One region of the Microbacterium sp. MMO-35 genome, then DNA from elsewhere that is predicted to be linked to it. Evidence: predicted binding sites of a transcription regulator. Region 1 holds the regulator's gene; each other region holds the start of a gene.
The links. The regulator LexA, encoded in region 1, represses DNA repair genes until DNA is damaged. The targets are predictions, from matches to a motif close to TCGAACANNTGTTCGA.

Region 1 (3,272 bases):
TCGCCGCGCCGTACGCGGCGCTCGACGCGAACCTCGAGGTCCTCGCCGGGGCCCCGATCGAGGCGATCGGCCTCGACCTGGTGCGCGGCACCGTGCCCGCTGCCGTCCCCGGACTCGCGGACAAGGTGCTCGTCGGCGGCGTGATCGACGGTCACAACATCTGGCGCGGCGACCTCGCTGCGGCCTTCGACACCCTCGAGGCGCTGCGCGGTCTCGGCGCGGCCGGCGTCTCCGCCGCGACCTCCACGTCGCTGCAGCACGTGCCGCACGACGTCGAGGACGAGACGAAGCTCGATGCCCGGCTGGTGAGCTGGCTCGCCTTCGCCGACCAGAAGGTCGCCCAGGTCACGACCCTCGCCACGGGTCTCGCCGAGGGCCGCGACGCGATCGCCGCCGAGCTCGACGCCGCGTCCGCCGCTCTCGCCGATCGCCTGAGCGCCTCCGGCGTGCGCGTCGAGGCCGTGCGTGCGCGGACCGCGGGCCTCACCGAGGGCGACTTCAGCCGCGGGGACTACGACGCCCGCGTCGTGGCGCAGGAGAACGCGCTGAACCTGCCCGCGCTGCCGCTCACCACGATCGGATCCTTCCCGCAGACCGGCGAGATCCGTCGCGCCCGTGCGCAGTTCACCCGGGGCGAGATCACCGCCGACGAGTACGACGGCTTCCTCCGCGACGAGATCGGCCGTGTCGTCGAGCTCCAGGAGGAGCTGGGCCTGGACGTGCTCGTGCACGGCGAGCCCGAGCGCAACGACATGGTGCAGTACTTCGCCGAGAACCTCGACGGCTTCGACGTCACCGAGAACGGCTGGGTGCAGTCCTACGGATCCCGCGCCACGCGTCCGTCGATCCTGTGGGGGGACGTCTCCCGCCCCGCGCCGATCACGGTCGCCTGGTCGCAGTACGCCCAGTCCCTCACGGCGAAGCCGATGAAGGGCATGCTGACGGGTCCCGTCACGATCCTGGCGTGGTCGTTCGTGCGCGACGACCAGCCGCTCGCGGAGACCGCGAACCAGGTGGCGCTGGCGCTGCGCGACGAGATCGCCGATCTCGAGGCCGCCGGCATCGGCGTGATCCAGGTCGACGAGCCGGCGCTGCGCGAGCTGCTGCCGCTCAAGAAGGCCGACCAGCCGGCCTACCTCGACTGGTCCGTCGCCTCGTTCCGTCTCTCCACCGCCGGTGCGGAGACCGCCACGCAGGTGCACACCCACCTCTGCTACTCGGAGTTCGGCGTGGTCATCGACGCGATCCGCGCTCTGGACGCCGACGTGACGTCGATCGAGGCCGCCCGCAGCCGCATGGAGGTCGTCACCGACATCGCCGCCTCGGGCTTCGACCACGGCATCGGCCCGGGCGTCTACGACATCCATTCGCCGCGCGTGCCGGAGACCGCCGAGATCGAGACGCTGCTGCGTCGCGCCGTCGAGGAGATCCCCACGCGTCAGCTCTGGGTCAACCCGGACTGCGGCCTGAAGACGCGTGGCTACGAGGAGACCAACGCCTCGCTGCGCAACATCGTCGAGGCCACCCGTCGCGTCCGCGAGGACGTGTCGGTCGCGGTCTGACCGTGTAGGTCGTCCTGCTCGTCGAGGCCCCCTCACAGCGCCGAGGCCCCCTCTCAGATCCGGATCTGAGAGGGGGCCTCGGTGCGCAGAGGGGGTATCGGCGCGGATGGCGCGATGGCGCGATGGCGCGATGGCGCGTGAGGATCAGACCGCGCGCAGCACGGCCACGACCTTGCCCAGCACGGTCGCGTCATCGCCCAGGATGGGCTCGAACGCGCTGTTGCGCGGCAGCAGCCACACGTGACCGTCGCGGCGGCGGAACGTCTTGACGGTGGCCTCGCCGTCGAGCATCGCGGCGACGATCTCGCCGTTCTCGGCCGTGCCCTGGGAGCGCACGACCACCCAGTCCCCGTCGCAGATCGCGGCGTCGATCATCGACTCGCCGGAGACCTTCAGCATGAACAGGTCGCCCTTGCCGACGAGCTGGCGGGGGAGGGGGAAGATCTCCTCGACCTGCTGCTCCGCCGTGATCGGCACACCCGCCGCGATCCGGCCGACGAGCGGCACCAGGGCCGCGTCGCCGACCGACGGCGCCGTGTCGGCGGGGTTCTCCGTGGAGGTCCCCGGGAGGTCGATCAGCACCTCCATGGCGCGGGTCTTGCCGGCGTCGCGGCGCAGGTAGCCGCTCAGCTCGAGCTGGCCGAGCTGATGCGTCACGCTGCTCAGCGACTTGAGGCCGACGGCGTCGCCGATCTCGCGCATGCTCGGCGGGTAGCCGTACCGGGCGATCGAGGTCTGGATGACCTCGAGGATCGCCATCTGCTTCGCACTGAGGCTCTTGCGGCGCCGCGTCCGCGGGGCCTCGGAGCCGGGGGTCGCGCCGTCGCTCATGCCATCTCCTTCGTGTGCGTCCGGCCTTCGCGGAGCCGTTCGATCCCGCCTGTCCGGGGGCGGCGGTTCGAATGTCGGTGGTCCGTGATGGGGTCTTGTTATCGAAACCGTATCCGAGACCGGAGCGGAATCGGTAGATCTGTTCGAGCGTGTCGATGAATTCGGATCCCCGATTTTCGAAGAACGCTTGACAGATGTTCGAACTCGAAAGTAGTTTCGGAACGTAGGTTCGCCTCTCCAGAGGCCCAGACCCCCGGAAGCTCACACAGAGGAGCTATCGGGATCCGGGGAGAGGCGGACCCGCACACAACAGAGGAGAAGCACCATGAGCAGCATCACCTTCGCCGCACCGGTCCCCGCCACGCGTCTGCGGATCACCGCCCGCGGTCGGCGCGTGCTGGCGGCGCTGGTCGCGCTGCCGGTGGCCGCCGGGATCGCCTTCGCCGCACTGAGCGGGGGATCGGCTCTCGCCTCGGGCGAGCACACCGCGGGAGGCGCGTTCGCGACGGTCACGGTGCAGCCCGGGGACACGCTGTGGTCGATCGCGGGCGAGATCGCACCCGACGCGGATCCGCGCGACGTCGTGGCTGACATCTCCCAGCTCAACATGATCGGCGGCGGCGTGATCGAGGTCGGTCAGCACCTGGCGATCCCCGCGCAGTACAGCGCGACGCAGCGCTGACTCGCACCGCGCCGGACTCGGCACCCGTGCTCCGCCGGAGCTCTGCAACCGCCGACATCTGTGCGCCGGTGCACATCCGAGCCGCCTAGCATGGCAGGGTGACTGCCTCGCTCGACGACTTACCCCTTCGTGACGACCTCCGCGGGCTCCGCCCGTATGGAGCCCCGCAGGCGCCGCTGCCCGTGGCGCTGAACGTG
Region 2 (3,272 bases), on a different contig from region 1:
CTGTTCATCCTCGCGATCTCGACCGACTGGGTCGACGGCTATCTCGCCCGCAAGTACGACCTGGTCAGCGACTTCGGCAAGCTCTGGGATCCGATCGCCGACAAGCTGCTCACCGGAGCCGGGTTCATCGGCCTCGCCATCCTCGGCGAGGTGTGGTGGTGGCTGGTGCTGATCATCCTGATCCGGGAGTGGGGGATCACGATCCACCGCTTCACGATCGTCAAGGAGCATGTCGTCGCGGCGGCCTGGATGGGCAAGATCAAGACGACCGTGCAGGGGATCGCCCTGTCCTGGGCGCTGCTGCCGCTGCAGGCGTGGATCGGTCTTCCGGCGTGGACGATCATGACGACGGTGCTCATGATCGCCGCGCTGATCCTGACGATCCTCAGCGGCATCGACTACGTCGTCGCTCAGGTGCGCGGTTCTCGGACTGATCGCGAGACCGGCGTCTGATGGACGACGTCGCGCCCCGGGCCGCGGTCGTACTGGACGCGCTGCGGGAGCGGGGCATGACCCTGGCGGTCGCGGAATCGCTCACCGGTGGGGCGCTGTGCGCCGCGATCGTCGCCGTTCCCGGCGCGTCCGACGTGCTCAACGGTGCGGTGGTCGCCTACGCCACGCCGGTCAAGTCCTCGCTGCTCGGCGTCGATCCGGAGCTGCTCGAAGCCCGCGGGCCCGTCGATCCGGACGTGGCCCGGCAGATGGCGACCGGGGCGCGTGCGGCCCTCGCTGTCGACGGGCGGCCGGCGGACGCTGGTCTCGCCACCACGGGAGTCGCCGGACCCACGGCGCAGGGCGGGCAGCCCGTCGGCACCGTGCACATCGGCGTGAGCGTGGGGGAGCGCGTGCTGAGCCGTCGGTTCCTGTTCGCGGGCGACCGCGCCGCGATCCGGGCGGCGACCGTGGAGGCGGCGCTCGAACTGCTTCTCGAGACGGTGACGGACGACGGATCCGGCCAGGGCGCGCCCGGCGTCCCGCAGCGGGAATAGAGTGCTTCTGGATGAAGTTGAGTCGAGTGTGCTCACATTCAATGCACAGGACGAAACAGTAGTGTCGAACATGTCAGGTCGGGTTAGACTGACCATCCGATCCGGCGGTTCCGCCGGGGCGATGGGGGAGAGGAGGTCCCGATGATTCTCGTACGACAGGAGATCGGCGACGTGCTGCGGGACTTCCGTCTGCAGAAGGGCCGCACCCTCCGCCAGGTCGCAGGAAAGGCATCTGTCGCGCTCGGGTACCTCAGCGAGGTCGAGCGCGGGCAGAAGGAGGCCTCCAGCGAGATTCTCGCCTCGGTCGCCGAAGCGCTCGACGTCCCCATCTCGACGATCATGCGCGAGGTCGGTGATCGCATCGCCGTGCTCGAGGGGCTGCAGGTCATCCCGGACGTGGTCCCGGACGACCTGGTGGCCTCGGTCGAGTCCGAGCTCTCGCTGCGCTGACCGGATGCGGAGAAGTGAGTTCCTCCGCGCGGTCGACGCGGAGTTCGGGGCGCGTGGTGCTGCGCTCGTGGCTGACCTGGTGCTGACGGCCGTCGGCGGACGGACCGCCGTGCAGGCCATGGAAGCGGGTGTGCCCCCGCGCGAGGTGTGGCTGGCGCTGTGCGCCGAGACCGATGTTCCCGACTCTCGACGGCACGGCGTGGGCCGGCTCGAGCCGAAGCGTCGTTGATCGACCGCCGGTTCGTCCGGTGTTCGATCGGTTTCGCTGTTTCGTCGGCGTGTCGTCGAAGACATGTTCGAGGTGGGCGTATCGTCCTGCACAGATGATCTCGTGATCGGCATCTGCACGATTCCCGGGACCTTCGGCTCGATGTCGGTGGCCCCTCCTAACGTGTTCGACATGACCACGAGGTCATACGCCTTGTCGGAGAGCTCGCCCCAGCCGGGGCGGCCGCGACAGCCTACAGGCGGCAGTTCACGAGCACGAAGGAGCACGACATGCCCTCTCCCGCAGACCGCGAGAAGTCCCTCGAGACCGCACTCGCCCAGATCGACAAGCAGTTCGGAAAGGGCTCGGTCATGCGGCTGGGCAGCGACGAGCGCGCTCCTGTCGCCGTGATCCCCACCGGCTCCATCGCGCTCGACGTCGCGCTCGGTGTCGGTGGACTGCCGCGGGGACGGATCGTGGAGATCTACGGTCCGGAGTCCTCGGGTAAGACGACGCTCACGCTGCACGCGATCGCCAACGCGCAGCGCGCCGGCGGCATCGCCGCGTTCGTGGACGCGGAGCACGCCCTCGACCCCGAGTACGCCAAGAAGCTCGGCGTCGACATCGACGCGCTGCTCGTCTCCCAGCCCGACACCGGCGAGCAGGCGCTCGAGATCGCCGACATGCTCGTGCGCTCGGGAGCCATCGACCTCATCGTCATCGACTCCGTGGCGGCCCTGGTGCCGCGTGCGGAGATCGAGGGCGAGATGGGCGACTCGCACGTGGGCCTCCAGGCACGACTGATGTCGCAGGCGCTGCGCAAGCTCACCGGTGGCCTGAACCAGACCAACACCACGATGATCTTCATCAACCAGCTGCGCGAGAAGATCGGCGTGTTCTTCGGCTCGCCGGAGACCACCGCGGGCGGCAAGGCGCTCAAGTTCTACGCCTCGGTGCGCCTCGACATCCGCCGCATCGAGACGCTCAAGGACGGCGCGGAGGCGGTCGGAAACCGTACGCGCGTCAAGGTCGTGAAGAACAAGATGGCTCCGCCGTTCAAGCAGGCCGAGTTCGACATCCTCTACGGTGTGGGCATCTCTCGCGAGGGAAGCCTCATCGACTTCGGCGTCGATCACGGCATCGTGAAGAAGTCGGGCGCCTGGTACACCTACGACGGCGACCAGCTCGGCCAGGGCAAGGAGAACGCCCGCAACTTCCTGCTGAAGAACCCCGACATCGCCGAGACGATCGAGACGCAGATCAAGCAGAAGCTCGGCATCGGCGGCGCGTCGGCTCCCGCCGCGGCCGCCGACGAGCTGGCTCAGCGTCGTCCGGCCTGATCATGCGTCGACGGGGCTCAGCGACCGTGCTTCGACGGAGCTCGGCGACCGGGGTGAGCCGTGAGCGATGAGAGGGGCGGGGCGCCGTCCGAGGACGAGCGCCTCGCCCCCGTCATCCCGCTCTTCGGTGCGAGGAGCGGGGGAGCGCCGGCTGACGGCAGAGCCGCGGATGGGCGCCCCGCGGGCCGTCCCACGGCGGACGAATGGCGCTCGACCTGGGCTGATGAGTCCGCGGCGGTACGGCGCGGACCCGGTCCACGCCACCCGGCCGCCGTGGCGCTCGCC
Region 3 (3,272 bases), on a different contig from region 1:
CGGCTGCTCCCGCAGCAGCGGGATGCTCTCGTAGGCCATGCGCAGGTGGTCGCTGATCTCGTCGGGAACGCCGGCCTCGACGAGCTTCGCGAGCCGCCGGATCGGATCCGGCTCCTGCTCGGCGATCGTGCGGCGATGCTCGTACATCTCCTCGAGCACGCCCTCGACGGTCGCATACATGAGGTCGTCGAAGCTCGGGAAGTAGTAGAGCACGCTGCCGGCGCTCACCGAGGCCTCGGCGGCGACGGCGCGCACATTGGTGGCGTTCAACCCGCTGCGCCCCGCGACGCGGCGGGTCGCGGAGATCAGCTCGGCGCGCCGTGCGCTGTGCTTGTGCGGTGCCGGCACGGCGACCCCTTCCTGCGTGGTGACCGGGTCGCCGTGTCCGGATGCGGCGGCCGTGGGCTCAGCCCTCGTCGTCGACGACCACGGTGGTCAGCTCAGCATAGTGCCGGGGGTTGCGGGCCCTGAGCACGAACCCGATCACGATCCCCGCGAGGAACAGGACGGGTGTCGGGGCGAGCAGTGCCAGGTTGATCGGCCCCTCCACCCCGGAGACGAGGCTGAAGTTCGTCGCGATGAGGATCCATCCGACGATGAGGCCGAGCGCGCCGAGGGCCGGGGCGACGAGCACGCGCCAGACGCTGTGTCCTCGACGGTCGCGCAGGAAGAAGCCCACGACGGCGATCGCGGCGACCGCCTGCGCGAACACGAGGCCGGCCACGCCGACGGAGTAGACGGGCAGGGCGAAGCCGAGGAACGGGTCGGCGCCGGTGGCGAGCGTGATGACGATCGCGGCGAGCGAGATGATGCTCATCACGAGGCTGGCATGGTGCGGCGCCTGGGTCTTGATCTGGGTGCGGGCGAGCCAGCCGGGCAGCAGGCGCTCGCGTCCGATCGAGAACAGATAGCGCGTGCAGGCGTTGTGGAATGCGAGCAGGCAGGCGAAGAAGCTCGTCACGATGAGGATCCGCATCGTGATCGACGCCCAGAGACCCAGGTACTGCTCGCCCGCATCGAAGACCATGTCCTGGAAGGTGTCCTGCTGAGCGAGCTTGAGCACGCCGTCGACGCCGAAGGCGACCGTGAGGATCCAGAACGTGAAGGCGTAGAAGACGCCCAGGAACGCTATCGCGATGTAGGTCGCCATCGGCACCGTGCGGGCCGGCCGGATCGCCTCCTCCGTGTAGATCGCCGTGCTCTCGAAGCCCAGGTAGGCGCCGAATCCGAACACGAACAGCGCGCCGCTGCCCGCGGCGAAGAACACGTTCTGCGGGGCGAAGGCGGCGAACGAGATCGGCTCGGGCCCGCCCTGGGCGAGCACGCCGATGGCGAGGACCAGCAGGATCGCGACCTCGGCGGTGAGCAGCACGGCGAGCACCTTCGCCCCCACGTCGATCTTGCGGTAGCCGAGGATGCCGACGGCGAGGAAGGCGATGAGCGCGTAGACGGTCCAGGGCAGCTTGATCCCGAAAAGCGCGTCGAAGGTCATCTCGCCGAAGAACCCGACGAAGCCGTAGAAGCAGATGCAGAGGGCGGCATAGGAGAAGATCGTGACGAACACGATCCCGATCCCCACCGGCTTGCCGAGACCCTTCGCCCCGTAGATGTAGAACGCTCCCGCGTTGCGCACGTACCGGGACATCGCGGTGAAGCCGACCGCGAACAGCATCAGGACGACGCCCGAGGCGAGCATCGCGCCGGGGCCGCCGATCCCGGCGAGGCGGAAGTCGGTGGGGGCGGCACTGGCGACCACCGTGAGCGGAGCCGCGGCGGAGATCACGAAGAAGACGATCGCCCAGACGCCGAGGCGGCGGCGGGCGAGTGCGGTGCCGCCGGTCAGCGCGGGGTCCGGCGGGGCGGCGGTCGAAGAATCGGCGGGGGACGGTCGAGACATCATCGGCTCCTGGTGGGATCCGCCGTAGCATCGGGACAGCCGCGGCGCTTGAACAGTGATTCAAGAGGGTTAACTCGATCCTGTCAAGCAAATGAGAAGGATCTATCGTAAACTTCTGAACAATCGTTCAGAGTAGATCGGAACAATGATGACGTCACGTCCCTCCTCGCAGCAGCGGGAACGGCGCCCGCGCGCCCGCGACCTCGGCATCGTCTTCGACGGCGAACCCGGTGCGCTCGACGCGATCACCGATGTCCCCGGCCTCGAGGTCGGCTTCACGACGCTCGTGACGGGGGAGGGCGCCCACGCCGTGCGCTCCGGGGTGACCGCGATCCTGCCGCGCGGACGCGCCGGCGTGGGCGACGCGTGCGCGGCCGCGGTGCACTCGTTCAACGGCAACGGGGAGCTCACGGGGCGCAGCTGGATCGACGAATCCGGATCCCTCGCCCTGCCGATCGCGATCACCAACTCGCACGCGGTGGGAGCCGTGCACGCCGGTGTCGACGCCTGGCTCGCCGCGACCCGTCCCGACCTCGCGGCGCAGTGGCTGCTGCCGGTCGTGGGGGAGACCTGGGACGGGTACCTCAACGACATCAACGGCGGTCACGTGCGTCCCGAGCACGCGGCCGAGGCGCTGGATGCGGCGAAGGCCGGACCGGTCCGGGAGGGGAGCGTCGGCGGCGGAACCGGGATGAACTGCTACGGCTTCAAGGGCGGCACGGGCACGGCCTCCCGGGTCGTCCGGCACGGGGAGGACGAGTACGTCGTCGCCGCGCTGGTCCAGGCGAACTTCGGCTCCCGATCGGAACTGCGCCTGGGCGGCATCCCGCTCGGGCAGCGGACCGCGGCACCGAACCCGATGGACGACACCGACTGGTTCGCCGAGGACCGCGCCCGAGGGCGGGCCGCGAGCGGAGCCGGGTCCGCGATCGTCGTGATCGTCACGAATGCACCGCTGCTGCCGGGGCAGTGCGCGGCGCTCGCCCGCCGCGGCGCACTGGGACTCGGTCGCAGCGGAACCGCGGGCAGCCATTTCTCCGGCGACATCGTGCTGGCGCTGTCGACGGCCAACTCCGGTGCGCTGAGCTCGGCGTTCCCCGCGGACGAGCCGGCCGGGTACGAGGAGCTGCGCTTCGTGCCCTGGGGGCGGATGGATCCGTTCCTCACGGCCGCGGTGCAGGCCGTCGACGAGGCGGTCTGGAACTCCCTCGTCGCCGCCGAGGACATGACGGGGCGGGACGGCCACGAGAGCTTCGCGCTCCCGCACGACGAGATCCGGGCGGCGGCGGCGCGGATCGCGGCACGCTGAGGCGCCCCGGGGCGCGGATCCTGCAGGATGGGGGCATGCACACCACGCCCGCCGCCTGGTTGCGGT

Region 2: a site for LexA is predicted at 1,724-1,739, ahead of recA (recombinase RecA). Genes of this name have one in related genera too.
Region 3: a site for LexA is predicted at 2,013-2,028, ahead of WFJ01_RS11075 (DmpA family aminopeptidase). Genes of this name have one in related genera too.

Annotation. Positions count from the first base shown of each region.
Region 1 is NZ_JBBCVH010000013.1:26,001-29,272, forward strand. It holds gene metE (5-methyltetrahydropteroyltriglutamate--homocysteine S-methyltransferase) at 1-1,562, shown strand, start outside; gene lexA (transcriptional repressor LexA) at 1,707-2,393, opposite strand; gene WFJ01_RS17765 (LysM peptidoglycan-binding domain-containing protein) at 2,719-3,075, shown strand; gene WFJ01_RS17770 (histidinol-phosphate transaminase) at 3,174-3,272, shown strand, end outside.
Region 2 is NZ_JBBCVH010000004.1:394,590-397,861, forward strand. It holds gene pgsA (CDP-diacylglycerol--glycerol-3-phosphate 3-phosphatidyltransferase) at 1-453, shown strand, start outside; gene WFJ01_RS11495 (CinA family protein) at 453-989, shown strand; gene WFJ01_RS11500 (helix-turn-helix domain-containing protein) at 1,131-1,439, shown strand; gene WFJ01_RS11505 (DUF3046 domain-containing protein) at 1,444-1,668, shown strand; gene recA (recombinase RecA) at 1,938-2,987, shown strand.
Region 3 is NZ_JBBCVH010000004.1:301,047-304,318, forward strand. It holds gene WFJ01_RS11065 (TetR family transcriptional regulator) at 1-348, opposite strand, end outside; gene WFJ01_RS11070 (APC family permease) at 407-1,897, opposite strand; gene WFJ01_RS11075 (DmpA family aminopeptidase) at 2,046-3,206, shown strand; gene WFJ01_RS11080 (pyridoxine/pyridoxamine 5'-phosphate oxidase) at 3,242-3,272, shown strand, end outside.